DNA from 4 places in the Mesorhizobium sp. W016 genome. Region 1 is predicted to be linked to each of the others. Evidence: predicted binding sites of a transcription regulator. Region 1 holds the regulator's gene; each other region holds the start of a gene.
What was found. Region 1 encodes PhoB, which activates phosphate uptake and scavenging genes when phosphate is short. Its sites were predicted from a motif close to TGTCATNNANCTGTCAT; they were not measured.

Region 1 (7,111 bases):
CGTCGCCTCGAACTTGATGCGCGCCGCTTCCTGGGTGGCGAAATAGGCGAAGCCCGCCATCGTAAGGCTGATCAGTGCAACGGCAATGAAGGCAAGGATCGGGAAAAACTTCTTCAACGCAGGCCCATGGACGGTTCGGGAACCTTTATGGGCAACTCGCCGCGGCAAGACAATGGCGCGGCCAAGCCATAATGACGGCTGGCATATCACGTATATTTAGCCGGCTTATCGGTCGAACATCGGTGAAGATGAGAGCCGATGATATCGTGGTCTCAGGCCGCGATCTTCAGCGCACCCGGACCGGGAATGGCGCCGGGCGGACACTTTCCCAGGATGATCATGCCGAGCACTTCGTCCTGCGTCACATCGGTGGTGAGCGCGGTGCCGACGACCTGGCCGTTCTTCATTACGCAGACCCGGTCGGCAAGCTCGAACACGTCGTGAATGTCGTGGCTGATCAGGAAAATGCCGATGCCGTCGGCCTTGAGCTGCTTTACCAGTTCGCCGACCTGCGCCGTCTCCTGCGGCCCAAGCGCGGCCGTCGGTTCGTCCATGATCAGGATGCGGGCGTTGAACAGGATGGCGCGTGCGATCGCCACCGACTGGCGCTGGCCGCCCGATAGCTTGATCACGGGCTCCTTGAAGCGCTGGAAGCGCGGATTGAGCCGGCCCATCACCTTGCGCGCCTCGGCCTCCATGGCGACATCGTCGAGTGTCCCCCACGCGGTCATCAGTTCGCGGCCGAGGAAGAGGTTGGCGGCAGCGTCGACATTGTCGGCCAGCGCAAGCGTCTGGTAGATCGTTTCGATGCCGTATTTCTTGGCGTCGCGCGGATTGGAGATCGAGGCCTCCTGGCCGTTGACCAAGATCTGGCCGGCATCGCGCTTGTAGGCGCCCGACAGGATCTTGATCAGCGTCGACTTACCGGCGCCGTTGTGGCCAAGCAGCGCCACCACTTCGCCCGGGAAAAGATCGATGGACGCATCGTCGACGGCGCGAATGCCACCGAACGCGATCGAGATGTTGCGCATGTCGATCAGTGGCGTACCGGTGGGAGCAGTTTTTTCCATAATCGTTCCTCCCTAGACGCGCTTGCGGTAGACGGTGTCGAGCCAGACGGCGATGACCAGGACAGCGCCAACGACAATGCTCTGCAGCGGCGAGTCGATGCCGAGCAGCACCATGCCGGATTGCAGCGACTGCATCAGAAGCGCGCCGAGCATGGCGCCCATCACCGTTCCGGCGCCGCCCGCGAGCGACGTGCCGCCGATGACAGCGGCCGCGATCACCAAAAGCTCGTCCAGTGTGCCCAGCGCATTGGTTGACGCATTGAGACGGGCCGACGAGATCGCCGCGCTGATTGCAGCCAGCACACCCATGATCATGAACACCTTCATGGTCACCCAGCGCGTGTTGATGCCGGCGAGTTCCGCTGCCTCCGGATTGCCCCCGATGGCGAAGACATAGCGGCCGAAACGCGTGCGCTTGGTGATGAACGTCATGATGATGCCGACAATCACCGCCATCAGCACCGGTATGGCGATGCCATGCGCGATGAACAGCCCGCCTTCGGGAACGGTGATGCCGTTCTGCTGTGCGTACTGGCGCACGATGCCGACCGGCCATGGATAGGAATTGGCGATCCACACGGCGCCGAGGATGGCCGCGCAAGCGACCACGCCAAGCAAGGTCTCGGCCCAGACGGGGCGCAGTGGAAAGCTGAAGCGCTTGCGCTGCGAGCGACCGTTGAGCAGCGCGAAGGCGACCGCCGCGCAGGCGACGATGCCGACGATCCAGCTGGCAGCGGCGCCAATCGAGCCGCGTGGTCCGCCGCCCATCAGCTGGAAGGTGGCGTCGAGTGGCGCGACCGTGCGCCCGCTGGTGATGAGCCATGCCATGCCGCGCCAGACCAGCAGGCCACCAAGCGTCACGATGAAGGCCGGAACCTGCATATAGGCGATGATGAAGCCCTGGAACGCGCCGATCAGCAGACCAAGCACCACGCCGGCGGCAAGCGCGACGATCCAGAGCCAGGGGTTTCCAAGCTGGAAGCCGATGACGCGAATCAGGAATTCGGCCTGTGCCACGCCCATGATCATGCCGATCACGCCTTCGACGGAGCCCACCGAAAGGTCGATGTTGCGCATGACGATGACCAGTACCATGCCGGTCGCCATGATCGCGACCGAGGACGTCTGCACCGACAGGTTCCAAAGATTGCGCGGCGTCAGGAAAAGCCCACCCGACAGGATATGTATGCCGACCCAGATGACCAGCAGCGCGCCGACCATGCCGAGCATGCGCGTGTCGAGCTCGGTCGCTTTCAGGAACCGGGCGACCGCGCCGAGTTCAGACGCTCGTGCCGTATCGGCCTGCGGATTTGAGGTCGTGTCGGTCATGATGTCCTCCAGCGGCTTGCCGTCTGGCGCGGATGCCGGACCACAGCCTAGAAGTTTGCCGCCGATGGCGGAAACACACAATTCTCGTAGAGAAAACGCCGCGGCTTGACAGCCGCGGCGCCTCATTTCTTCAAGTCGTCGAGATCAGTTGCAAGCCGCGACGCTGCCGGCGGCGACGCCCGTGCAGACTTCGTCCTTCTTGATCCAGCCGGCGTCGATGACGACGTTGAGGTTGTCCTTGGTGATCGCGACGGGGGTCAGGAACAGCGACTTGACGGTGTTGCCGCCAGGCGTGGTGAAGTCCTTGGCGCCGGCAATGTCGCCCGTCTTCTTGCCATCGGCAAGCTGCGAGGCGATCTCGGCGGCGTTCTTGCCGAGTTCGCGCGCGTCCTTCCACACCGACACCGTCTGCGTGCCGAGCGCGATGCGGTTCAGAGCGGCATGGTCGCCGTCCTGGCCCGAGACCGGAACCGTTCCGGCAAGGCCCTGCGCCGTCAGCGCGGCGACAACGCCGCCGGCGGTGCCGTCATTGGCCGCAACCACGGCATCGACCTTGTTGTCATTGGCGGTCAGGAACTGTTCCATGTTCTTTTGCGCGTTGGCCGGCAGCCAGCCATCGGTATAGGCCTCGCCGACATTCTTGATCTTGCCCGAGTCGATGGCTTCCTTGAGCACTTCCATCGAGCCCGAGAACAGGAAATCGGCATTCGGATCCGAGCCAGAGCCCTTGATGAAGACATAGTTGCCTTCGGGCTTCGCCTTGAACACTTCGCGGGCCTGCATGCGGCCGACTTCCTTGTTGTCGAAGGTCAGGTAGAAGACGTCCTTGTTCTCGATCAGGCGGTCATAGCCGACGACCGGAATGCCTTCGTCCAGCGCCTTCTGCACCGCCGGGCCGATGGCCGAGGCGTCCTGCGCCAGGATGATCAGCGAGTTGGCGCCCTGCGAGATCAGGCTTTCGACGTCGGTCAGCTGCTTGCCGGGATTGGACTGCGCGTCGGCGGAAATGTACTTGTCGCCGGCAGCCTCTATCGCCGTTTTCATCGCCGCCTCGTCGGTCTTCCAGCGCTCTTCCTGGAAGTTCGACCACGACACGCCGATGACCTTGTCCTTCGCCTGCGCGACCGACATCAGCGCCAGCGACATGGCGACACCCGCCAGCATGGCGGCTGCAAATCTGTTCATCATAATCCTCCCTGCGCCGCGTGCGGCGCGACAAAACTGGCCCGAGGGCCGGCACACAGAGGCGCTATTTTTTCGAGCCTCGAAAAAATACTGGTTCAATGATAACGCGCTGTCAACATCGATTCTGATGGATTCTGATGGCCGTGCCGAATTTTTTCGAGGTCCGCAATAAACAATGACAGGGCTGCCGGCGTCTGCCAATATTTGGCTGGTGCCGTCGAACGCCGTCACTATCATGAGGCGCGAGGAGGCCGGGAGGAAACAAATGTCGGTTGGAATCCGCCACGACGATCTGCGCCGTCGCAACCGTGCGATGGTGATTTCAGCCGTGCGCCGGGCCGGCCAGCCGTCGCGGACCGAGATTGCGGCGACCACCGGCCTCAGCCACTCGACCATATCGGCAATCTCGTCTGATCTGATTCAAGAAGGCATCCTGATTGAAGGCAAACCTGGCGAGACCGGCGCACTGAAACGCGGCCGGCCGCAGGTGGGCCTTGGTCTCAACCCGGAAGCGGCGGCGGTGATGACCGTCGTGCTGTCGCTCAATTTCCTGTCCGTCACCGTCATCGACTATGCCGGCCACGTCGTCGCCGAGGAACAGCGCCGGCTGGACACGCTGACCAAGCCGCGCGACGAGCTGATTGGCGAATGCGTAGCAATCGTCCGGCGGCGGCTTGAGGATCCCGACCTCGATGTCCAGAGCATCGCCCGCATTGCCATGGGCATCCAGGGCATCACCGATTCGCAGGCGCGCGCCATGCTGTGGTCGCCGATCACGCCACTGACCGACATTGCCTTCGCCGACATGTTGGAAGCGGAATTCGGCATTCCTGCCACCATGGAGAACGATTGCAACATGATGGCGGTGGCGCTGCAATGGCGCCAGCCCGAGCGCTACCGCGACAATTTTATCGCCATCCTCTTATCGCACGGCATCGGCATGGGCCTGGTGCTGAAAGGCGAACTGTTCACCGGCACCCATTCCTCGGGCGGCGAGTTCGGCCACATGATCCACCGTCCGGGCGGCGCGCTCTGCCGCTGCGGGCGGCGCGGCTGCGTGGAAGCCTATGCCGGAAACTACGCCATCTGGCGGAGCGCCAAAATGATGGGCGAGGATGCCGAGCCGGTCGATATCGGCGACGCTGATATGCGCGCACTCGCCGCGCGCGCCCGCGAAACCGACGGCCCGGAGCGCGAAGCCTATCGCAAGGCCGGCGAGGCGCTCGGCTTCGGCCTCGGCAGCCTGTTTGCGCTGATCGATCCGGCACCCGTCGCCATGGTAGGCGTCAGCGCCGCCGCCTTCGACTTGATCGAACCGGCATTGCGCGAAGCGATCGCCCAGACCGCCGGCGGCCAGCACTCGAAATCGATCTCCTTCGACACCGAGCCCAACGAGCTGCCGCTGATCCGCGAAGGCTGTGCCATGCGCGCGCTCGGCTTCGTCGACCAGGAGATTTTCGCGCCGGGCATTCAGGCGAAATCCGGCAAGCATGTCGCCTGAATGGCCGGCAACGGCGCGACGCGCAGCATCCTAGTCTTCCCTGATAGCGTAGCCGGCGCCGCGAATGGTACGGATGACATCCGGCATGCGGCCGTTGTTGACCGCTTTGCGTAAGCGCCCGACATGCACGTCGACGGTTCGCTCGTCTATATAGATCGTCTCGCCCCAGACATTGTCGAGCAGTTGGCTGCGCGAGAACACGCGGCCGGGATGGCGCATCATGAATTCGAGCAGCCGGAACTCGGTCGGTCCGAGCCTGATCTCGCTCTTCTTGCGGTAGACCCGGTGCGATTCTCGATCGAGCACGATGTCGCCGACCTTGAGCACGCTCGACAGCACTTCCGGCTTGGCGCGGCGCAGCAGCGCTTTCACGCGCGCCATGAACTCCGGCGTCGAGAATGGCTTGACCAGATAGTCGTCGGCACCGGTGGACAGGCCGCGCACGCGATCGCTTTCCTCACCGCGCGCGGTCAGCATGATGATCGGCAGCCGCTCGGTTTCGGGCCGCACTCTAAGCCGCCGGCAGAGCTCGATGCCGGAAACAGCCGGCACCATCCAGTCGAGCACCAGGAGATCGGGCACGTTTTCCTGCAGGCGGATCTCGGCCTCGTCGCCGCGTGTCACCACCTCGACCTGATAGCCTTCGGATTCGAGGTTGTAGCGGAGGAGCACGCCTAGTGGCTCCTCGTCCTCCACGACCATGATGCGTGGCGCGATCATAGGCAGTTCACCCTCATCAGGCCGGCGTGGCCATGGCCGTCTCGTCCTGCTTCGGACGATTGGCGGGCAATTGCTGGCCGGTCAGCACATAATACGCATTTTCGGCGATGTTGGTGACATGATCGCCGATGCGCTCAAGATTCTTGGCGCAGAACAAGAGATGCGTGCAGGCGGTGATGTTGCGAGGGTCTTCCATCATGTAGGTCAAGAGCTCACGAAACACGGACGTGTATTTGACGTCGATGCGCTCGTCGTCATTCCTGAGTTTTGCAAGCGCTGCCGCATCGGTGGCGGCATATTCCTCGACGACGCCTTGCACCTGGATCAGCACCAGTTGCGCCATGGCGTCGATGGAGTGCGAGAGGTCGCGCGGCGTGACGCTCAAGCCCACGGTGCCGACGCGTTTGGCGATGTTCTTGGCGAGGTCGCCGATGCGCTCGAGGTCGCCCGCCATGCGGATCGAGCCGACCACGGCGCGCAGATCGTTGGCCATCGGCTGGCGCTTGGCGATCAGCGTGATGGCGCGGTCGTCCAGTTCGCGCTGGCGCGCATCCATGATGGCGTCGTCGGACACGACACGCTGTGCCAGCGCATTGTCCGAATTGAGCAGCGCCCTGGTCGAGCCGCTGACCATCGAGCCTGCCAGATCGCCCATGTCGCGGATCAGCTTGCTGATCTGCCCGAGCTCTTCATCGAAGGAGGCGACGGTATGTTCACCCATGATCTTGGTCCTCGTGCCTGAAAATTCACCCGCCGGACGGCTCAGCCGAAGCGGCCGGTAATGTAGTCCTGGGTGCGCTTGTCGTCGGGGTTGGTGAACATCTTGTCGGTGGCGCCCTCCTCGACGAGATAGCCGAGATGGAACATCGCCGTGCGCTGCGACACGCGCGCCGCCTGCTGCATCGAGTGGGTGACGATGACGATCGTGTAGTTCTGGCGCAGTTCGTCGATCAGCTCCTCGACACGGGCGGTGGCGATCGGATCGAGCGCCGAGCAGGGCTCGTCCATCAGGATCACCTCCGGCGACACGGCGATGGCGCGCGCGATGCACAGGCGCTGCTGCTGGCCGCCGGACAGGCCGGTGCCGGGCTCCTGCAGGCGGTCCTTGACCTCGTTCCAGATCGCCGCCTTCTTCAGGCTCTGCTCGACGATCTGGTCCATGTCGGACTTGCGCTTGGCCAGCCCATGGATGCGCGGGCCGTAGGCGACGTTCTCGTAGATCGACTTCGGGAACGGGTTGGGTTTCTGGAACACCATGCCGACGCGGGCGCGCAGTTCGACGACATCGATGTTCTTGTCGTAGATG
Region 2 (7,111 bases), 340 kb from region 1:
CTGTGGTCCTTTGAAGAGACACCGCTGGGCTGGCTGGGCGCCAGGCTGCTCCCAGTGGGAAGCCTGTCCCATTCGGCGAGACGATGGGTTGGGTCGTCCCCATCTCGCCAAAACAAAAACCGTTACGCCGCGCCGACCACTTTGGCCGACTTCTCGAAGCGCTTGCGCTCGTTCGGGTCGAGATAGAGCTTGCGCAGGCGGATGGTCTTCGGCGTCACCTCGACCAGCTCGTCGTCCTGGATCCAGGCCAGCGCGCGCTCCAGCGTCATGCGGATCGGCGGCGTCAGCTTCACCGCCTCGTCCTTGCCGGCGGCGCGGATGTTGGTCAGCTTCTTGCCCTTCAGCACGTTCACTTCGAGGTCGTTGTCACGGCTATGGATGCCGATGATCATGCCCTGATAGACCTTGACGCCCGGGTCGATGACCATCGGGCCGCGGTCTTCGAGGTTCCACATGGCATAGGCCACTGCCTCGCCCTGTTCGTTGGAGATCAGCACGCCGTTGGTGCGGCCCGGCAGTTCGCCCTTGTAGGGCTGGTAGGCGTGGAACAGCCGGTTCATCACGGCGGTGCCGCGCGTGTCGGTCAACAGTTCCGACTGGTAGCCGATCAGTCCGCGCGTCGGCGCGTGGAAGACGATGCGCTGACGGTTGCCGCCCGAAGGCCGCAGCTCGACCATCTCGGCCTTGCGCTCCGACATCTTCTGCACGACGATGCCGGCGTGCTCCTCGTCGACGTCGATGACGACTTCCTCGACCGGCTCCAGCAATTCACCGTTCTCGCCCTTCTGCATGACGACGCGCGGACGCGACACGGCGATTTCAAAGCCTTCGCGGCGCATCGTCTCGATCAGCACGGCCAGCTGCAATTCGCCGCGGCCGGAAACGAAGAACGAATCCTTGTCGGGCGATTCCTCGATCTTGAGCGCGACATTGCCTTCGGCTTCTCGCAGCAGGCGGTCGCGGATGACGCGGCTGGTCACCTTGTCGCCTTCGGTGCCGGCGAGCGGCGAATCATTGACCAGGAAAGACATGGTCACGGTCGGCGGATCGATCGGTTGCGCATGCAACGCCTCGGTCACCGCCAGGTCGCAGAACGTGTCGGCGACAGTGCCCTTCGACAGGCCGGCAATTGCCACGATGTCACCCGCCTGCGCTTCTTCGATCGGCTGGCGCTCGAGGCCACGGAACGCGAGGATCTTGGAGATGCGCCCGGTTTCGATCTGCGTGCCGTCATGGTGGAGCACCTTGACCGCCTGGTTGGACTTCAGCGTGCCGCTCTCGATACGGCCGGTAATGATGCGGCCGAGGAACGGATTGGCTTCCAGGATGGTGCCGATCATGCGGAACGGGCCGGGATGAACGGTCGGCTCCGGCACATGCTTGATGACGAGGTCGAACAGCGGCGCCAGGCCCTGGTCCTTCGGGCCTTCCGGATTTTCCGAGACCCAGCCATCGCGGCCAGAACCGTAGAGGATCGGGAAGTCGAGCTGCTCGTCGGTGGCGTCAAGCGCTGCAAACAGGTCGAACACCTCGTTGACCACCTCGACGTGGCGGGCGTCCGGACGGTCGATCTTGTTGATGACGACGATCGGCTTCAGGCCGACCTTGAGCGCCTTGCCGACGACGAACTTGGTCTGCGGCATGGGGCCTTCGGCGGCGTCGACCAGCACGATCGCCGAATCCACCATCGACAGGATGCGCTCGACCTCACCGCCGAAATCGGCGTGGCCGGGTGTGTCGACGATGTTAATGCGGGTGTCCTTCCAGTCGACCGAGGTCGCCTTGGCCAGGATGGTGATGCCGCGTTCCTTTTCGAGGTCGTTGGAATCCATGGCGCGCTCGGCGACGCGCTGATTGTCGCGGAAGGAACCGGATTGCCGCAGCAATTGGTCGACGAGGGTGGTTTTTCCATGGTCGACGTGCGCGATGATCGCGATATTACGAATTTTCATTTTGTGGTCTCGGGAGCGTTGCAGGCAGCAGGCCAAAAGGCGCCGCCTCTTTCGGTTGCGCGGCTCATACAGGGTTTTTCGCAATTGCGAAAGAGGAGGCGCACCACCAAATACTCATCAAATCTTAAGCATCTCGGTGTGAGATGGTTTTGTTAACCAAGGCGGGAACCTTTCTGGGCCCGGGTAGTTCGAAATTCATGACCGACAAACTCAACCGATTTTGGCCCCTCATCGCTTCGGTCGCATTCGCTGCCGTGCTGGCGGCCAATGCCGCTCAATCGGCCGCCACGGTGAAGGAAGCCAATCCGGCTTCGTCGTCCGACCGGACGGCCGAGCAGATGTTTGCCGACGCCCCTGATGGCGTCGACCCCGTGGTCACCGGCCCGGTCAGCGCCTCTTTCAAGCAGAGGCAGCAGGTTGCCGGCTGCGACAGCGCGGTGTGGCCGAAGATTCCGACGGTTTGCTACCCGGACTGATGGTTGCCCATTCCAAGCGTACCGATCCTTCGCGCCGACCCAAAGGCTTACGCCGACCGCACCGGATCGAGCGTCACCTTGTAAAGCTCGATGTCGTCGCGATCCATCAGCCGCACGGTCAGCTGCTCTGTCGCCCCTGAAATGTCCACCAGGCCAAAGAACTGCAGGCCGGCCGAGGGTGGCAGGTTCTGGCCCTGTTCGGTGGTCGGCGCCTTGATGAATTTCAGCTCCGGGCCGAAGGTCATGTCGAAATCATTGGGACCGAAGGTACCGGCGTGGATCGGGCCCGAGACGAATTCCCAGAAAGGATTGAAATCCTGGAACCGCGCCTTGTCGGGGTTGTAATAGTGCGCCGCCGTGTAGTGGACATCGGCGGTCAACCAGACCGTGTTGGTGATGCCGGCAGTCTTGATGTAGCGCAACAGGTCGGCGATCTCGAGCTCGCGGCCTTTGGGCAGGCCATTGTCGCCATTGCTGATGGCTTCCGCGCCGACCTTCTTGGCGCCGTCGTCCCAGACGACGAGGCCGAGCGGCATGTCGGCGGCAATGATCTTCCAGGTCGCCCTGGAATTCGTCAGCTCGCGCTTCAGCCATTTCGTCTGCTGTTCGCCCAGCATGCGTGACTGCGGCGTCATGTCCTCCTGCATGTCGGGGCCGTTCGGGCCGCGATAGGAGCGCATGTCGAGGAAGAACACGTCGAGCAGCGGCCCATGCGCGATCTTGCGGTAGACGCGGCCGGGCTCGGACGGCTCGTAGCGGATCGTCGTCATCTCATGGAAGGCGCGCGCCGCACGCGCCGCCAGCACATGGATGGATTTTTCGGTGTAGCGGCTGTCGGCGCCGAGATTCTTCGAATCCGACCAGTTGTTCAGCACCTCGTGATCGTCCCACTGGTAGAAGGTCGGGCAGATGGCGCTCAAGGTCAGAACGTTTTTGTCCATCATGTTGTATTTCCACTGGTCGCGGTACTCATCCAGCGTCTCGGCCACCTTGCGCTTGCCGTCGATCAGGACGACGTTTTTCCACTTGCCGCCGCCAGGCAGGTCTACCTCGTCCTTCATGGCGCCATCGGCATAGATGGTGTCGCCGGAATGCAGGAAGAAATCCGGCGTGTGCCTGGCGATGGTGGCGTAGGTTTTCATGCCGGTCTCATCGATTCCCCAGCCCTGGCCGGCCGTGTCGCCCGACCAGGCGAATTTTATGTCGCGCTTCGAGGCGGGTGCTGTGCGGAAACGGCCGACGATCGGTTCGGAAACGGCGTTGATATCCGACAGGTCGGCGGCAGTCATCCGGTAGAAGATATCCTGGTCGGAGGCGAGGTCGGTAAGCAGGCGCTTGACCGTGAAGTCGCTGGCCGGCGAGGTATCGAGCGGCGCCAGCCGCGTCGCATTGGCGAAGTTTTCCGTCGACGACACTTCGAACATGACGCGCGAAGGCCGGTCGGTGCGCGTCCACACCATGCCGCACGAGGCATCGACATCGCCGGACTGGACGCCATGGGTGAAGGCCGGGCGCTGGCTGGCGCGCGAATAATAGGGCAAAGCGAGCCCCGATGCGCCGAGCAGACCGGCGGCGCTGGCAGAGGTGACGAAAGCGCGGCGGGTCAACGAGATCTTGTTCATGGCTGTCTCCTGATGGCTTCGAACGGTGCCAGCAAGCTCCAGCTTCAATGTTTCAGCCACATCTCGGGAAGATGAAACTTTGATAACAATCGACAGGTGATCTCCGCCCTTGAGGGGGGAGATGTCGCCGAAGGCGACAGAAGGGGGTCGCCTCGCTTGGAGCGCCGACCTCTGCGCAAGAGGCTGAGTCCGGTCGCACGGACCCCCTCTGGCCGCTTCGCGGCCATCTCCCCCCTGAGGGGGGAGATTAGTACCGCGCCTTACGCCGCTTGCGGCTCCGGATCGAAAGCCGGCCTGCTCGTATTGATCAGCAGCGACAGACACGCAGCCACGATCGCCGTCATGCCGGCGATCAGGAAAGCCAGTTCGTAATTGCCCTGCAGTTCGCGCATGGTGCCGCCGAAGGCGGCGGCGGTGGCGGCGCCGACTTGGTGGCCGGCTACGATCCAGCCGAACACGATCGGGCCGCTGCGGTCACCGAAGGCCTCGTTGGCGAGCCTGAGCGTCGGCGGCACGGTGGCGATCCAGTCGAGACCGTAGAGCACGGCGAAGATGATCAGGCTGGTCGCCGAGAAGCCGGAATAGGGCAGATAGATCAGCGCCAGGCCGCGAATGCCGTAGTAGACGCCGAGCAGCTTGCGCGGGTCGAAACGGTCGGTGAGCCAGCCCGAGAGCGTCGTGCCGATCAGGTCGAAAATACCCATCAGTGACAGCAGGCCTGCGGCCTGTACCTCGGGGATGCCCATGTCGCCGCAGAAGGAGATCAGATGCGTGCCGACCAGCCCGTTGGTGGTGAAGCCGCAGATGAAGAACGTGGCGAACAGATACCAGAAGACGCGGGTGCCGGCGGCGCGGCGCAGCGTGTTGAGCGTATGCGCCAGGAAATTGCCTTGCGATGCCGGCGATACCGGCGGCACGTCATCCGCCCCGGCGCCATAGCGCACCATGCCGATCGAAGCGGGACGCTCCGGAACCAACAGCCAGACCAGCGGCAGAAGACAGGCGGTGGCGATCGAGACGGCGGTAGCGACGGGCTGCCAGCCGCCCGACTGGGCGAGCGATGCCAGCAGCGGCAGGAACACCAAGAGGCCGGTGGCGCTGGAGGCCGACATCAGCCCCATCACCAAGCCGCGATTGGTCTTGAACCAGCGGTTGACGATGGTGGCGCCGAGCACGGTGGCGACCGCGCCGGAGCCGATACCTGAAAACACGCCCCAGGTGAGGAACAGATGCCATGGCTCGGTCATCAGCAGGCTGAGCGCGGTCGAGCCCGACATGATCACAAGCGAGGCAAGCAGCGTGCGGCGCAAGCCGATACGCTCCATCAATGCGGCGGCAAACGGCCCGGTCAGGCCGTAAAGGAAGATGCCGATCGCGGCGGCAATCGAAACCGTATCGCGCCCCCAGCCGAAGCTTTTATCCAACGGCAGCATCATCACCGAGGGTGCGGAACGAAGCCCGGCCGCGATCAACAAGCAGAGGAAGATGACGCCAACCACGACGAAAGCGTAGCGCTGGCCAAAGGGACGGGATTGAGCTATCATGTTACTGACCGGTACGTTGCAGGGTGAGGACATGTATACGTACCGATCGGTAACACGTCAATCGAGTCATACCATGCCAACGGACAAAAATATTGAACTGACCATCAAGGACGGTCATGCAGCCGCACCGCCCAAGGCTGCCAAGAAAATCCTCGACGTGGCGTACGACCTGTTCTACCGCCGCGGCATCCGGGCGATCGGCGTCGACGAGATCGTCAAGCGCGCCGGCGTCACCAAGCCCAGCCTCTACCGCAGCTTTCCCTCCAAGGACGAGCTCGCCGCTTCCTATCTCAGGCAATATGACCGTGAGTATTGGGAGCGTTTCGACGAAGCCGTGGCTGCCCATCCCGGCGACCCGCGGGCACAGCTCAGGGCTTTCCTGACTCGCGTCGGCAAGCGCACGCAAAGGCCGGACTATCGCGGCTGCGGCATGACCAACGCGGCGGTGGAATATCCCGAACATGGCCATCCGGCGCGCGTCGTCAGCGAGGCCAACAAGCAGGAGTTGCGCCACCGCCTGCGCGCGATGGCCGCAGCGATGGGCGCTAAAGACCCTGACACGCTCGGCGACGGCCTGCTGCTGTTGATCGAAGGCGCCTATATCAGTGGCCAGCTCTTCGGCCTCGGAGGCCCGGCGGCAGCGGTCGCCCACAACGCCGACCTGCTGATCGAGGCGAGCTTGAAGAAATAACATTTCGAACGTTGGCGCCGCCCCTCACCTGCCGGCATCCTTTCCCGGAAATGGGGCGAGGAACGCTCTCATCACGATTTCGCCAATTGCCAGCGTTGCAAGGTTGTCGCCAGCGGCGCAGCCGGCCACTTTCTCCCGTTCAGGGGGAGAATTGCCCGGCAGGGCGATTTGGGCGGCGCCAACGTTGAGATTGGCACGCTAGGCCGGCCGCAGATTTGGCGATAGGCTGGGGCGAACTTCACGGGAGACGTCCGCATGCGAACCCTGCTGCTTGTTCCATTCGCCCTCGCCGCCCTATCCCAAACCGCCCATGCCGACGGAATATCCAGCGTCTACACCGACCTCGACTCGCAAAAGGACTGCGTCACCTATGCGCAGGCGCAGGAAGGCGACGGCGAATGGGCCGAACTCGCCTGCTCCGGCTATCGTGGCTATCCCGTGCTGATCGCCTATGACGACGCCCGTGAATCGCTGTTCTACGGATTTCCGCCCGGCGGCGACATGACCTCGGTCTGGGAGAGCTTTTCCGGCTTCAACTCGTCCGGCGCCAAGGTCGAGTGGCGCATCGAGACCAAGGGCGACGTTGCCGTTCCCTTTGCCGTCATCCACCGCCGCTCGATCAGCAATCCCGAGGACGAGAACAAGCCGACCGAAGTGCTGCTCGTCGCCAAGGTCGCCCAGATGGAAGCCCGCGACGGCTGCACCATCGGCCTCGTGCTGGCCACCGGCAACCCGCAGGCCAATGACCAGGCGCGCAAGTTGGCCGACGAAAAGGCGAAGAGTTTCGCCTGTGGCAAGGACAAGCACACCGTCATCGGCAACGTGC
Region 3 (7,111 bases), 2.4 Mb from region 1:
GCATGCCCTTGGCCAGACGGTTGAGGAAGACGGCGGCAACGCGCGAGCGCTCGTCGCCCCGGCCGGTTTCCTTTTCGACGATCGAGGCCAAGGTGACGAAGTCGTCGACATTGGCCAGAGGCAGGTCGGGCGCGCGCCGCTGCCAGACCTCGTCGACCAGCTTCTTCTGGTCGGCGAGCAGCTTGTCGACCATCTGTTGGCGCGTGGCGCCGCGGGTAAAGCGCAGCGTGTCGGTGGCGAGGCTGCCCTCAGCCGGCTTGGCGGCCGGCATGTCGCCGGTCAGCGCATCCTGCTCGGCGATGCGCTGCAGCGCCTGCTCGACCGTCAGGCCCTCGGGAATGGTCAGCGAATACATCACCGATTTGCCGCTCTTCAGAAGCTCCATGATGTCGCGCATGGAGGCGCGCGGCTTTATCTCGTATTCGCCTGCCTTCAGCGCTGAATCATTGCCATAGACCCGCACGGCGATGCGGAAGATGCGGGCATCGCTGATCAGCCCACGCCGTTCGAGCTGGTCGGCAATATCCTGGACGCCGGTGCTCGGCTTGACCAGGAAGGTGTCGCCGGCCACCGACGGGCCCGGTTCGTTGAATGCCTGCTTGCCGAAATAGAGCGAAACGCCGGCGGCGAGGATCATCAACATCACCGCGGAGATGACGAAGTTCATGAACACCACGACTTGGCTGCGCGAGGCGCGCGAGCGCTTTGGTGGTGGTGTGCCGGCTTCCGGGCGCAAAGCTTCGGCCGCGGTCTTCGGCACGATCGGGCCGGTCTGCTGGTTTTGTCCGAATTGTCCGCTGCCGCCCGGATTGGTGTTCATTAGCGCCCTACCATCTGATCTCTTAGAGCGACCATGCGCCCGATTGGACGCACAGCGTGCCCTAACATTTCAAGCCTACGCATCGTGCTTTTAAAAAAAGCGCCTTCGGTTTCAGGCCGATGCGACGAATCCCCAGCGGCAGAGTAGGCTTGAATATGGCAAAATTGACGACAGACCGCTGGCGCGCCGGTCGATACCGCAATCAGCCTGTATAACGCTGGAATACCAGCGAAGCGTTGGTGCCGCCGAAGCCGAAGGAGTTGGACAGCGCCACGTCGACCTGGCGATGCCGTGGCGTGTTCGGAACAAGATCGATCGCGGTTTCGCGTTCCGGGTTGTCAAGATTGATGGTAGCTGGCGCGATGTTGTCTCTGATAGCGAGGATCGAAAAGATCGCCTCGGCGGCACCCGCGGCACCCAAGAGATGGCCGATCGACGACTTGGTCGACGACATCGAGATTTTCGAGGCGGCGTTGCCGACCAGCCGCTCGACGGCGCCGAGTTCGATCGTGTCGGCCATGGTCGAGGTGCCGTGCGCGTTGATGTAGTCGACGTCGGCGGGCGTCAGCTTGGCCCGGTTCAGCGCCGCCGTCATGCAGCGGAAGGCGCCGTCGCCGTCTTCGGCCGGTGCGGTGATGTGATAGGCATCGCCGGTCAGGCCGTAGCCGGTGACCTCGGCATAGATCTTGGCGCCGCGCGCCTTGGCGTGTTCGAGTTCTTCCAGCACCACGACGCCGGCGCCCTCGCCCATGACGAAGCCGTCACGGTCGCGGTCATAGGGACGCGAGGCCTTCTCAGGCGTGTCGTTGCGGTCGGTGGACAGTGCCCGGCAAGCAGCGAAGCCGGCAAGCGATAGTCTGGTCACCGGCGATTCCGCGCCGCCGGCCAGCATCACGTCGGCATCGCCGAAGATGATCAGCCGGGCGGCATCGCCAATGGCGTGCGCGCCGGTCGAGCAGGCGGTGACGACGGCGTGGTTGGGGCCTTTCAGCCCATGCCGGATCGATACCTGGCCAGATACCAGGTTGATAATGTTGCCGGGAATGAAGAATGGACTGATACGGCGCGGTCCGCGCTCTTTCAGGATGATAGCGTTCTCGGCGATGCCCTCGAGGCCGCCAATGCCGGAGCCGATCATGACGCCGGTGGCGCAGCGCTCGGCTTCGGTGCTGGGCTCCCAGCCGGAATCCTTCAGCGCTTCGTCGGCGGCCGCAATCCCGTAAAGGATGAAGTCGCCGATCTTGCGCAGTTCCTTGGGCTCGAGCACGGCTTCGGGATTGAGCGTGCCGTTGGTGCCGTCACCGCGAGGAATGACGTGGGCGATCTTGCAGGCAAGATCTTCCACTTCGAACTCGGTGACGCGCTTGGCGGCGCTGCGGCCGGTCAGAAGTTCCTTCCAGCTGTGCTCGAAGCCCATGCCGAACGGCGAAACCAGGCCAAGGCCCGTGACGACGACACGCCTCATCGCAGGTCCTCCCCGGTGATGACTGCGGATAGTGTCAGGCCGAAGCCTTGTCGATGTACTTCACGGCATCGCCGACGGTCAGGATGGTCTCGGCCGCATCGTCCGGAATCTCGACGCCGAACTCTTCTTCGAACGCCATGACGAGTTCGACCGTGTCGAGGCTGTCCGCGCCCAGATCATCGATGAAGCTCGCCTGCTCGGTCACCTTGTCGGCATCGACGCCAAGATGTTCGATGACGATCTTCTTGACGCGCTCTGCGGTGTCACTCATTTGGGGCATCCTCGTCTTTTGTTTGTCTGTCTTCGTTAGCGGGCAGAATGCCGCTAATCAAGCTGAAAGATGGTCCTGCCGGAAACGCAACGATGCCGGACCGGTTTTTGCCCGAACCGCCGGGTTGCGGGCCGCATTACACGAAAAATGGCCGAGGTCCAAGGCGAAATGGTCTCTTTTCACAAGCCGGCCATGTCTTCTTATCACCCGACAATATCCCGTCAGATCATGGCCATGCCGCCGTTGACATGGATGGTCTGGCCGGTGACGTAGGCTGCCTCGTTGGAGGCGAGATAGGCGACGGCCGACGCCACTTCAACACTCGTGCCCATGCGGCGCGTCGGGATCGCGGCCATTACCGCGTCTTTCTGCTTGTCGTTGAGCTTGTCGGTCATGGCCGATTCGATAAAGCCCGGGGCGACGCAGTTGACAGTGATGTTGCGGGTGGCGATCTCCTGCGCCAGCGACTTGGAAAAGCCGATCATGCCGGCCTTGGAGGCGCAATAATTGGTCTGGCCAGGATTGCCGGTGACGCCCACCACCGAGGTGATGTTGATGATGCGGCCATGGCGGCGGCGCATCATCGGATGGGTCAGCTCGCGGGTCAGCCGGAACACGGCGGTGAGGTTCACCTCCAGCACGCTGTCCCAATCCGCGTCCGCCATGCGCACGAACAGGCCGTCCTTGGTGATGCCGGCATTGTTGACCAGTATGTCGACGCCTTCGAGTTCGGCTTCGGCCTTCTGGCCAAGCGCCTTGACCTCGTCACGGTCGGCAAGATTGGCCGGGAACAGCTTTACCCGGTCGCCGAGTTCGCCGGCCAGGGTCTCCAGTTTCTCGATGCGGGTGCCGTGCAGGCCGACAATGGCGCCTTGCGCATGCAGCACCCGGACAATCGCCTCGCCAATGCCGCCCGATGCGCCGGTGACGAGCGCCTTGCGGCCGGTCAGTTCGAACATTTTCGTCTCCTGATCTTAAGAGAACACCCTTCCCACGGGAGAGGTTGAATCGCCAGTGGATTATGCAAGCGCGGCCAGCGCCGCCTCGACTTCGGCCGGCGTGCCGACGGCCGATGTGGTGATGTCGCGGCTGATCCGCCGCGCCAGGCCGGAAAGCACCTTGCCGGCGCCGATCTCAAAGAGCGTGGCGACGCCATTGGCGCCGAACCACTCCACCGTTTCGCGCCAGCGCACGCGGCCGGTGATCTGCTCGACCAGGCGGCGCGCGATCTCGTCGGGGTCGCGGGTCGGGGCTACAGTGACGTTGGAGACGACGGGCACGACCGGTGCATTCTTGGTCACGCCCGCCAGCGCCTCGCGCATGACATCGGCCGCCGGCGCCATCAGCGCCGAATGGAAGGGTGCGGAGACCTGCAGCATCAGCGCCCGCTTGGCGCCCTTTTCGGTGCACAGTTTCGCGGCGAGTTCCACCGCCGCCCTGGCGCCGGAGATCACCAGCTGGCCGCCGCCATTGTCGTTGGCGATCTGGCAGACCTGGCCGGATCCCGTTGCGGCCTCGGTGCAAGCGGCTTCGACGTCGGGCTGTTCCAGTCCGATGATCGCCGCCATGGCGCCCTCGCCGGCCGGCACCGCCGCCTGCATGGCGTTGCCGCGGATGCGCAGCAGCCGGGCAGCATCGGCGACCGAAACGAAACCGGCCGCGGCAAGGGCGGAATATTCGCCGAGCGAATGACCGGCAACGTAGGCAACCTTGTCCTTCAGCGAAAAGCCGCGCGCTTCCAGCGAGCGGATTCCCGCCAGCGAGACCGCCATCAGCGCCGGCTGGGCATTGGCAGTCAGGGTCAGCGCCTCTTCCGGGCCTTCCCAGATCAGTTTCGACAGCTTTTCGCCCAACGCATCATCGACTTCCTCGAACACCCTGCGTGCCTCGGGGAAGGCGTCGGCGAGGTCCTTGCCCATGCCGACAGCCTGACTGCCCTGTCCCGGAAAGGTGAATGCGACGGCCATTTGGGCGCTCTCCAGCGGCTGATTTTTCCTGCCTGTGACGCAAGGCGGACCGTCAAGTCAAGCCCGGAGGCGGCATTTCCGCTCTCGCTTGAACCGGAGCTGACCTCGAGTCTCTGTTCCCAAAGGCTTTTTGCCGATCACACCTGATGAAAACCGCTCACGAATCGTTTGCTGGCTCTTCTTATTTTCGCCACAGGCGCTAGCTTTTGCATGACAGTTCTATGACAGAACGGTGGCGCGAGTGGAAATACGCGTTGCTTGGGCCGGGGGAAGAGACGTGGCTAGGATCAGGAAGGGCGCGGCCGTACCCGCGCCACAGTTCTTGGAAGACGATCCGTCCACCGGCTACCTGCCGGGGCGCAGATGGCCGGTCATCCGCTACGGTCTGGTCACGCTGCTTGCCTCCGCCATCCTGGTGTTCGCCATCGAATGGATCGTGCGCGGCGACTTCTTCGGCACAGTCGACTTCTTCCTGCAGCCATTCAAGCCGGGCTGGACCACCATCATTGTCTTTGCATTGGTGCTGATGGGACTGGACGCCGTGTTTGGCCGCAGTCACCAGAGCCTGATGATCGTGGCGCCGCTGACGCTGGCGCTGGCCTTTGTGGGGCATCAGAAGTCGCATTATCTCGGCGATCCGCTCTACCCAACCGATTTTCTTTATTCGCGCCAGATCATGGCACTGATGCCGCTCCTGGTGCGCGAACGGCCTTGGACGGCGCTCGCCATGGCGGTCGGCATCGTCGCCGGCCTGTCGCTGCTGATCTATGGCTGGCGGTTGTGGCGCCGCAAGGTTCCGATCCTCAGCCGCAAAGGGCGGCTGGCGCGGCTGACGCTGGCAGTGCCGCTGCTCGCCTTCTTCGTCTCGATCATGGACTACGCCACCTTCTCATGGACCCGCGACCGGCTGCAGATCATCCCGATCATGTGGGACCAGAAGGAGAACTACGCCTCCAACGGGTTTGCGCTAGCCTTCGCGCTCAACGTGCCGATGGCGCATGTCTCGGCGCCGGCGGGCTATTCCGACAAGGCGATCGACGCGATCGACAGGCCTGATGTGACGGCCTCGGTACCGGATGAGAAACCCGACATCATCGTGGTGATGAGCGAATCTTTCTGGGATCCGACCAAGCTGCCCGGCGTCACAATCACGCCTGACCCGATCCCCAATGTGCGGGCGCTGCGTTCCGGCTATATGTTCTCGCCGGAATTCGGCGGCATGACCGCCAACATCGAATTCGAGGCGCTGACCGGCTTTTCCAATGCCTTCCTGCCGGCGGGCTCGATCCCCTATCAGCAATATGTGCGCACGCCGACGCCGTCGCTGGCAACCTTCCTGAAAAGCGAGGGATACCGGGCGCGCGCCATCCACCCGGGCACCAACTGGTTCTGGAACAGGGGCGCCGTCTATGCCGATTTCGGCTTCAACGATTTCCGCTCGGAAGAGACGCTGCCGCCACTGGAAAAGCGCGGGCCGCTGGCTTCCGATGCGTCGATGACCGACGAGATCATCGCAGAGGCCGACGCCAGCGAGCGGCCGGTGTTCTTCTTCGCCGTCAGCCTGCAGAACCACGGTCCCTACGAGCCGTACCGCTATTACAATCCGACCCACAAGGTCGTGGCACCGATCAGCACGTGGGCGCGGGAATCGCTGCTCAGCTACGCCGAGGGATCGGCCGATGCCGACCGTGGCCTCGAGCGATTGATCGAATGGGCGAAGAAGCGCGAGCGGCCGACGGTCATCGCCTTCTTCGGCGACCATCTGCCGCCGCTCGGCCCCGTCTATGTCGAAACCGGTTACCTGAAGGACAATGTCGCGCCGCGCAAGGAACCGACGCCCGAGGCGGCACTGGAGCATCATCAGACGCCGCTGGTCATCTGGTCTAACCGCACCGGTCCGGCGCAGGATATGGGCGCCGTGAGCCCAGCCTTCCTGCCCTACCATATCCTTACGACGGCCGGGATCACGCACCCCTACTACACCGGCTTCCTGGGCGCGCTGCGCGAACGCTATCGCGTCGTCGACCGCAATCTGCTTCTGACACCGTCAGGTGAGGCCACGCCGGACTGGGCGCGGCAGAAGGATGTTGATCCGGCGATCAACGATTTCCGCCTGCTGCAATACGATATGATGTTCGGCAAGCGTAAGGCGGCTCCGGACTTCTTCCCCGAAACGATCAACGGTCGTACCCCGCATACGAGTTGATGCCTGGTCTTTTCCAACCCTGCGACGCCAGGACGCTGTCCGGAGCATGCGTTACCCTTGCCTTCCAGCCAAATTGCTATATAGACGCCCGCAATCTGCCGGTCCTTGCTGGGGGCTGAACGGAGGGCCGGAGGTTTTACCCAAAACCTTCGTGTGAAGCCAGAAGCGCTTCCGCCTCCCGTGTCTCCGCTCTCGACCGTCTCGAAATGCTCCTTTCTTCCTCGCCCCCTCGGGACCAGCGGGTCAGAGAAGTTGCAGAGGCTTTTGCCGCGAGGATCCGGGAGAGAAACGAAGAAAGGCACTGAACCACTATGGCTCTATACGAACATGTGTTCCTTGCCCGGCAGGACCTCTCGCAGCAGCAGGTCGATGCGCTTGTCGA
Region 4 (7,111 bases), 4.0 Mb from region 1:
CTCCGGATCCGGGGCCAGGTGAAGATAGGTGTAGAGGATCTGGCCGTCGCGCAGCTGCGCCCATTCGTTGGGCTGCGGCTCCTTGACCTTGACGATCATGTCGGACTTGGCGAACACGTCGGCGGCGCTCTTGGCAATAGTGGCGCCGGCGGCGCGATACGCATTGTCATCGGCGCCGATACCGGCGCCGGCGCCGCTTTCGACCAGCACTTCATGGCCATGCGCGACATATTCGCGGACGGAGCCCGGCGTCAAGCCGACGCGGTATTCGTGGTTCTTGATTTCCTTGGGGCAGCCGACGCGCATAGTCTTCTCCTGATCCGGCCCTTCGGGCTCGTTCCCTGTATCAACCGAGTGAACCACGAATTGTTGCGCAGGTGTTTGCGAATGCGCTTGCGCGGGGTTACGCGTTTCGATAATCGTTGCGCGAAATCAAGGAAATTTCGCAGGAATCACGAGAAATGCCGCTCGACAGGATCGATATCGCCATTCTCGAGGCTCTGCAGAAGGATGGGCGCATACCCAATGCGGCGCTCGCCGAAAGGGTCGGCCTGTCGCAGTCGGCCTGTTCGCGCCGGCTCGACAATCTGGAGAAATCCGGCACCATCCGCGGCTATCACGCCCGGCTTTCGAATGCCGCGCTCGGCCACCAGATGACGGCGATCGTGCACATATCGCTGTCGGGGCAATTCGAAAAGACGCTGTCGGATTTCGAGGCGGCGATCAAGCGCTGCCCCAATGTGCTGTCGTGCCACCTGATGTCGGGCGAATATGACTATATCCTGCGCATCGCCGCCAAGGACCTGGTCGACTATGAGCGCATCCACAAGGAATGGCTGTCGGCGATGCCGCACGTGACCAAGATCAATTCGTCGTTTGCCCTGCGCGAGATCGTCGATCGCACGGCGATGGGCATGAAGCCGGAACTGGCCTAGCCCTGAGCAGTCTCGGTCACCAGCCTATCCATCGGGATGTCGTGCGGCTGCGGGTAGATGGTGGGGATGCGCTGCAGTTCGTAGCCGACGCCGATGACCAATGGCTTGAACGGCATGGCAGCCAGCGTGCGGTCGAAGAAGCCACCGCCATAGCCCAGGCGGTAGTTTTGCGGGTCGATGCCGACGATCGGCGAGATGACGATGTCGGGCAGCACCGGGTCGCCTTCGGCGGGGATAGGGATGTTCCAGACGCCTTTTTCCAGCCGGTCGCCGGGTACATAAGCGCGGAAGATCAGCGGCTGGCCCTTCTCGATGACGACTGGCAGTGCCGTGCGGCCGCCGCGCTGGTTGATCGACGCCATCCACGGCCGCAGGTCCGGCTCGCCGCGAAACGGCCAATAGAGGCTGACCATGCGGCCGGCAATGTCGCCGATTGCCGCGTCGAGCCCTTCGGCGATAGCCCGCGACATCGCCACCCGCGCATCGGCGGAAACCGCCAACCGTGCCGCGATCAGACGCTCGCGCTCGGCCTTGCGCCAACGGCGCACATCGGTCCAGTCGGTCAATGGCGCGCGAAATTCCGGATCGAGTTCGTGCATGAAGCAAGGCGGAGAAGAATATTGCGCCCGCCCTTTGCGATCTTTGTCATCGTCGTTGGCCATGCTTCACTCCCGTGGTTCCAGCCCCTGCAAAGCTATACCCGTCCAGGCTTGCCGACATAGGCATTCGCGACATCCGGCGACGAGTCCTGGGCAGCCTTACGCGCGGCAGTCTAGCGCGCCGCGACATTGTTGCGGTGCACAAAAATCACTAGATAAAGAGAGACAAACAGGGGTGAATGCGATGAGTGAAACCAGCCATCATGTCGTTGTCGTCGGCGCAGGGTTCGGCGGTCTCGAACTCACCCGGGCGCTGGCCGGCGCACCCGTGCGCATCACCATGATCGACAAGCGCAACCATCACCTTTTCCAGCCGCTGCTCTACCAGGTGGCGACCACCTCGCTGGCGACCTCGGAAGTTGCCTGGCCGATCCGTCATCTGCTGCGCAAGCGCGAGGACGTGACGACCCTGCTCGGCAACGTCACCGGCGTCGACCGTCCAGGCAAACGCGTGCTGCTTGAGGACGGCAGTTCTGTTCCCTACGACACGCTGGTGCTCGCCACCGGCGCGCGTCATGCTTATTTCGGCCACGACGAATGGGAGCCTTTCGCGCCTGGGCTGAAGACGCTTGAAGACGCAACCACCATTCGCCGGCGCATCCTGCTCGCCTTCGAGCAGGCCGAGCGCGAGACCGATCCGGCCAAGCGCCAGGCACTGCTGACACTGGTCATCGTCGGCGGCGGCCCGACCGGCGTGGAGCTTGCCGGCACCATTGTCGAACTCGCGCACGAAACGCTGCGCGGCGAATTCCGCAACATCGACACGCGTGAGGCGCGTGTGGTGCTGGTCGAGGCCGGAGACAGGATCCTCGCCAATTTCGCGCCAAAGCTGTCCGACTATGCGCGCAAGGCGCTGGAGCGGCGGGGCGTCACGGTCGAGCTTGGCCGCGCCGTCACGCGCCTCGATGCCGAAGGCGTCGTCTTTGGCGATACGCATCTGCCGGCGCGAACCATCCTGTGGGCCGCCGGCGTAGCGGCTTCGCCCGCTGGAGAGTGGCTGGGAGCGCCGGTGGACCGGGCGGGCAGGGTAATGGTCGAGCCCGATCTGACCGTGCCGAACAGTCCTGAAATCTTCGTCATCGGCGACACCGCGCATGTCTTGCGGCCGGACGGCAAGCCGGTGCCAGGCGTGGCGCCTTCCGCCAAGCAGGAGGGCAAGCACGTCGCCGCGACGATCAGGGCGCGGCTGGCCGGCGATGGCGCGCCGCGCCCTTTCCGCTACAAACATGCCGGCGACCTGGCGACGATCGGCAAGTGGGCAGCCGCGATCGATTTCGGCCGGATCAAGCTCACGGGATGGCTTGCCTGGTGGCTGTGGGGCGTGGCGCATATCTACTTCCTGATCGGCTTCCGCAACCGGCTGTCGGTGTCGCTTAGCTGGCTATGGATCTATTTCACCGGCCAGCGGAGCGCGCGACTGATCACCCAGGGCGATGATAACAAGGGCTGAGGTTCTCAACCGCGGCCAAGGATATTCATCCAGCCGTCACCTTTTGCTGATCGACTGACTTCCCGATGGACATGGCCGGTTTTCGGCGCGAAGCTTCCGCCCGGGGCTGGGATCTTGTCACGTCGCTGGGAAGGAAAACCAATGTCACATTTGCTCAACCCCGTCTCCCGCCGTAGTTTTCTTGCCGGTGCGGCCGCCAGCGGGGCGCTGATCATGCTGCATCCGTTTTCCGCCCGCGCGCAGGCCAACCAGGCGCATCTGAGGATCATGGAGACCACCGACATCCATGTGAATGTGCTGCCTTACGACTACTACGCCGATAAAGCCAACGACACGATGGGCCTGTCGCGGACGGCCTCACTGATCGCGGCGGTGCGCAAGGAAGCCACCAATGCGATGCTGATCGACAATGGCGATCTTTTGCAGGGCAATCCGATGGGCGATTACATCGCCTATGAGAAGGGCCTCAAGGAAGGCGATCTGCATCCGATCATGAAGGGCATGAACCTGCTGGGCTATGAATGCTCGACGCTCGGCAATCACGAGTTCAATTACGGCCTGTCGTTCCTCGACAAGGTGCTGGCCGGAGCCAATTTCCCCTTCGTCTGCGCCAATCTGATCCGCGGCACCGAGCTTGCCGCCAACCCGCGCGACGACAAGCTCTACCTCAAGCCCTATGTCATCCTCGACAAGAAGATCAAGGACGGGTCGGGCGTCGAGCAGCCGATCAAGATCGGCATCATCGGCTTCGTGCCGCCGCAGATCATGGTCTGGGACCTGAAGAACCTGGAAGGCAATGTCAGGACGCGCGACATCGTCGAGGCGGCCAGGGCATGGGTGCCGCAGATCAAGGAGGAGGGCGCCGACATCGTCATCGCGCTCTCGCATTCCGGCATCGATATCAAGCAGGGCGACGGCATGGAGAACGCCTCCTTCTTCGTCGCCGGCGTCGAAGGCATCGATGCGGTGTTCACCGGCCATCAGCATTTGGTCTTCCCCGGCAAGAAGGATTTTCAGGCGCTCGATGGCGTCGACACCGAGAAAGGCACGCTGCAGGGCAAGCCCGCCGTGATGGGCGGTTTCTGGGGCTCGCATATGGGACTGATCGATCTGCTTCTGGAACGGGACGGATCGAAATGGCGCGTAGCCTCGGCCACATCTGAGGCAAGGCCGATCTACGAGCGCGTCGACAAGGCAAACAAGCCGACGGTGGCGGACGACCAGCGCGTCGTCGATGCGCTGAAGGCGGACCATGAGGCGACACTTGCCTATGTCCGCCGACCGGTCGGCAAGACCTCGGCGCCGCTCTATTCCTATTTCGCGCTGGTCGCCGACGATCCGTCGGTGCAGATCGTCAACCAGGCGCAGAGCTGGTACCTCAAGGACATATTAAAAAGCACGCAGTGGAAGGACGTGCCGCTGCTGTCGGCGGCGGCGCCCTTCAAGGCCGGCGGGCGCAACGGCGCCGACTACTATACCGACGTGCCGGTGGGCGACATCGCCATCAAGAACGTCGCCGACCTCTATCTCTATCCGAACACGGTTCGTGCCGTCGAAATCACCGGCGCGCAAGTGAAGGAATGGCTGGAAATGTCGGCCGGCATTTTCAGGAAGATCGAGCCGGGCAAAGCCGACCAGGCGCTCATCGACACCGAATTCCCGTCCTACAATTTCGATGTGATCGATGGCGTCAGCTACGGAATAGACCTGTCGCAGCTGCCGAAATACGATGCCAAGGGTGGCGTCGCCAATGCCGGCTCGAACCGCATCGTCGGCCTCAGCTTCGACGGCAAGCCGATTGATCCGGCAGCGAAATTCGTCGTCGCCACCAACAATTACCGCGCCGGCGGTGGCGGCAATTTCCCCGACATCAATGCCTCGAAGATCATCTACGAGGCGCCGGACACCAACCGCGACGTGATCGTGCGCTACGTCGTCAGCGAAGGCACGATCAACCCCTCGGCCGACGACAATTGGTCGTTCACGCCGCTGCCCGGCACCAGCGTCGTGTTCGAGACCGGCCCCAAAGCGAAGGATTTCATATCTGGGGTGAAATCGCTCAAGATCGAGCCGGCCGGCGAGGGCGAATCCGGGTTTGCGAAGTATCGCATCCTGCTTTGAGGCAACGTGCAGCTAACAGGGAAAACGAGCGGGCATACGCCCGCTCAATCACGCTTCGGATCAGGCTTTGTAGACCACTTGGCGCACGTCGATGTAGCTGGCTCTAAAGCCGGCTTCGCAATAGTGGAGATAAAATTCCCAAAGCTTCTTGAAGCGGTCGTCGAAGCCGAGCGGGACGATCTTTTCCCACGACGCCCAGAAGCGGTTGCGCCATTCGGCAAGCGTGCGGGCATAGTCGTCCGGAAAGACGCGCTCGCGCAGATGGGCAAGGCCATGGTCGCTGCCCAGCGTCTTCAGGATCGACGGCGTCGGCAGCATGCCGCCTGGGAAGACATAGCGCTGGATGAAATCCGGCCTCGCCCGATAGGTGTCGTAGGCGGCCTCGTTGATGGTGATGATCTGCAGGCCGGCGGTGCCGCCGGGCCTCAAGCACGCCTTCATCTTGCCGAAAAATACCGGCCAATATTTTTCGCCGACCGCCTCGAACATCTCGATCGAGGCGATGCGGTCGTAAGTGCCCGTTTCGTCTCGGTAATCCTGCAGCTTGATGTCGACCTTGTCAGACAGTCCCGCCTTCTGGATGCGCGCCTTGGCGAAATCGTGCTGTTCGCGGCTGATGGTCAGGCCGGTGACGCGGCAGCCGATCTCGCGCGCGGCAAATTCGGCAAAACCGCCCCAGCCGCAGCCGATCTCGAGCACATGGTCCTTCTTGCCGATGCCGGTATCCTTGGCCAGCGCGCGGTATTTGGCGGCCTGAGCGCTTTCCAGGTCGTTGGCGCCGGTCGCATAGAGCGCCGACGAATAGGTCATGCTGGGATCGAGCCATTGCTTGTAGAAGGCGTTGCCGAGATCGTAATGCGCCGAGATGTTGCGCTTCGAGCCGGTGCGGGTGTTTTCGTTGAACCAGTGGCGGATGCGCTGGACCGTGTTGATGAGCCAGTTGGCGCCGCCGGCAATGCGTTCCCCAACGGCCGAGTTGACGACGAACAGTTCGAGGAAGCTGGTTACATCAGGGCTTTCCCAGTCGCCGTCCATGTAGGATTCGGCAACGCCGATGGTGCCGCCGGAAAAGGCACGGCCGGGCAGGCGCCAGTTCTTCAACACCAGCTCGGCATCCGGCCCGGGTCCGTTGCCGCCGACAAGCACCGCCCGGCCATCCGGCATCCTCACCTTCAGCGAACCGCGCGGCAATTTCATCGCCGCCGACAGCACCATGCGCGCCTTGGCCGGCAGGCCCTTGACGATCTCGGCGAAATTGAGTTCGTCCAGCCTGATGGCGTCGCCGATGCCTTTGTATTCCCTGACAGCCATCTCACACCCCCCTGGACTTCCGCGGGGGCGGCGCAAGATCTGCCGGCCTCCACATCCTCCACTTTCATTCGCCAGGCGCGAACGCCGTAGCCTGCTTAAATTTTCGCCACAATCTTCCACCGCATCGACCGGAACTTCAAGAGGCAAGCCGTGCCCGGCACTGGCCCAGGTGGCGTGCCTGGGGCCAGAATCGGTGAGGGCGAGCAACCGCCGGTGAAATCGCTATGGTTAGGAACAGCCACATACGTTAGTTTCAGCCATGCGTTACGTCATCGTCATCACCGCCATCGCCTTTTTCCTGATCTGGGATGGCCTCTATAATCAGGGCCGCTATCTCGACACGACGGTCAGGGAAATGTCGCGCGTCGTGCGCTACGTCACCGGCAAAGCCTAGCTTTTGCGCCTCTGCAAAGTCGCCTGCCGGCATTGCCGGGCGCGACATCGTGGCGGTTGACGCGACGGTCCCGCTCACACAAAACATGCCGCAAATCGAACGTGGAGGCAGGTGTGATCCGGCATATCGTTTTCTTCAGCGCGCGGCGCAAGGACGATGTCGAGGCCGTGCGCACGGGCTTGCTCGCGCTGGGCAAGATCCCGCATTCAAGCCTCTTCGAGGTGACGCTCAACACCAAGGT

Region 2: ACYG9V_RS02975 (alkaline phosphatase D family protein) is a predicted target of PhoB. The motif match lies at 4,122-4,138, and genes of this name have one in related genera.
Region 3: ACYG9V_RS12975 (LTA synthase family protein) is a predicted target of PhoB. The motif match lies at 4,734-4,750, and genes of this name have one in related genera.
Region 4: ACYG9V_RS20610 (bifunctional 2',3'-cyclic-nucleotide 2'-phosphodiesterase/3'-nucleotidase) is a predicted target of PhoB. The motif match lies at 3,068-3,084, and genes of this name have one in related genera.

Annotation. Positions count from the first base shown of each region.
Region 1 is NZ_JBTTIF010000002.1:188,460-195,570, forward strand. It holds gene ACYG9V_RS01245 (CHASE domain-containing protein) at 1-117, opposite strand, end outside; gene ACYG9V_RS01250 (ATP-binding cassette domain-containing protein) at 273-1,070, opposite strand; gene ACYG9V_RS01255 (sugar ABC transporter permease) at 1,083-2,399, opposite strand; gene xylF (D-xylose ABC transporter substrate-binding protein) at 2,544-3,584, opposite strand; gene ACYG9V_RS01265 (ROK family protein) at 3,850-5,085, shown strand; gene phoB (phosphate regulon transcriptional regulator PhoB) at 5,116-5,805, opposite strand; gene phoU (phosphate signaling complex protein PhoU) at 5,822-6,526, opposite strand; gene pstB (phosphate ABC transporter ATP-binding protein PstB) at 6,568-7,111, opposite strand, start outside.
Region 2 is NZ_JBTTIF010000002.1:533,311-540,421, forward strand. It holds gene typA (translational GTPase TypA) at 123-1,952, opposite strand; gene ACYG9V_RS02970 (hypothetical protein) at 2,150-2,428, shown strand; gene ACYG9V_RS02975 (alkaline phosphatase D family protein) at 2,476-4,050, opposite strand; gene ACYG9V_RS02980 (MFS transporter) at 4,311-5,594, opposite strand; gene ACYG9V_RS02985 (TetR/AcrR family transcriptional regulator) at 5,668-6,285, shown strand; gene ACYG9V_RS02990 (hypothetical protein) at 6,541-7,111, shown strand, end outside.
Region 3 is NZ_JBTTIF010000002.1:2,615,706-2,622,816, reverse strand. It holds gene mltG (endolytic transglycosylase MltG) at 1-820, opposite strand, end outside; gene fabF (beta-ketoacyl-ACP synthase II) at 1,023-2,285, opposite strand; gene ACYG9V_RS12990 (acyl carrier protein) at 2,320-2,556, opposite strand; gene fabG (3-oxoacyl-[acyl-carrier-protein] reductase) at 2,778-3,515, opposite strand; gene fabD (ACP S-malonyltransferase) at 3,576-4,523, opposite strand; gene ACYG9V_RS12975 (LTA synthase family protein) at 4,801-6,729, shown strand; gene rpsF (30S ribosomal protein S6) at 7,041-7,111, shown strand, end outside.
Region 4 is NZ_JBTTIF010000002.1:4,141,041-4,148,151, reverse strand. It holds gene ald (alanine dehydrogenase) at 1-306, opposite strand, end outside; gene ACYG9V_RS20625 (Lrp/AsnC family transcriptional regulator) at 462-935, shown strand; gene ACYG9V_RS20620 (5-formyltetrahydrofolate cyclo-ligase) at 932-1,597, opposite strand; gene ACYG9V_RS20615 (NAD(P)/FAD-dependent oxidoreductase) at 1,779-3,044, shown strand; gene ACYG9V_RS20610 (bifunctional 2',3'-cyclic-nucleotide 2'-phosphodiesterase/3'-nucleotidase) at 3,186-5,165, shown strand; gene ACYG9V_RS20605 (SAM-dependent methyltransferase) at 5,226-6,476, opposite strand; gene ACYG9V_RS20600 (hypothetical protein) at 6,736-6,870, shown strand; gene ACYG9V_RS20595 (Dabb family protein) at 6,984-7,111, shown strand, end outside.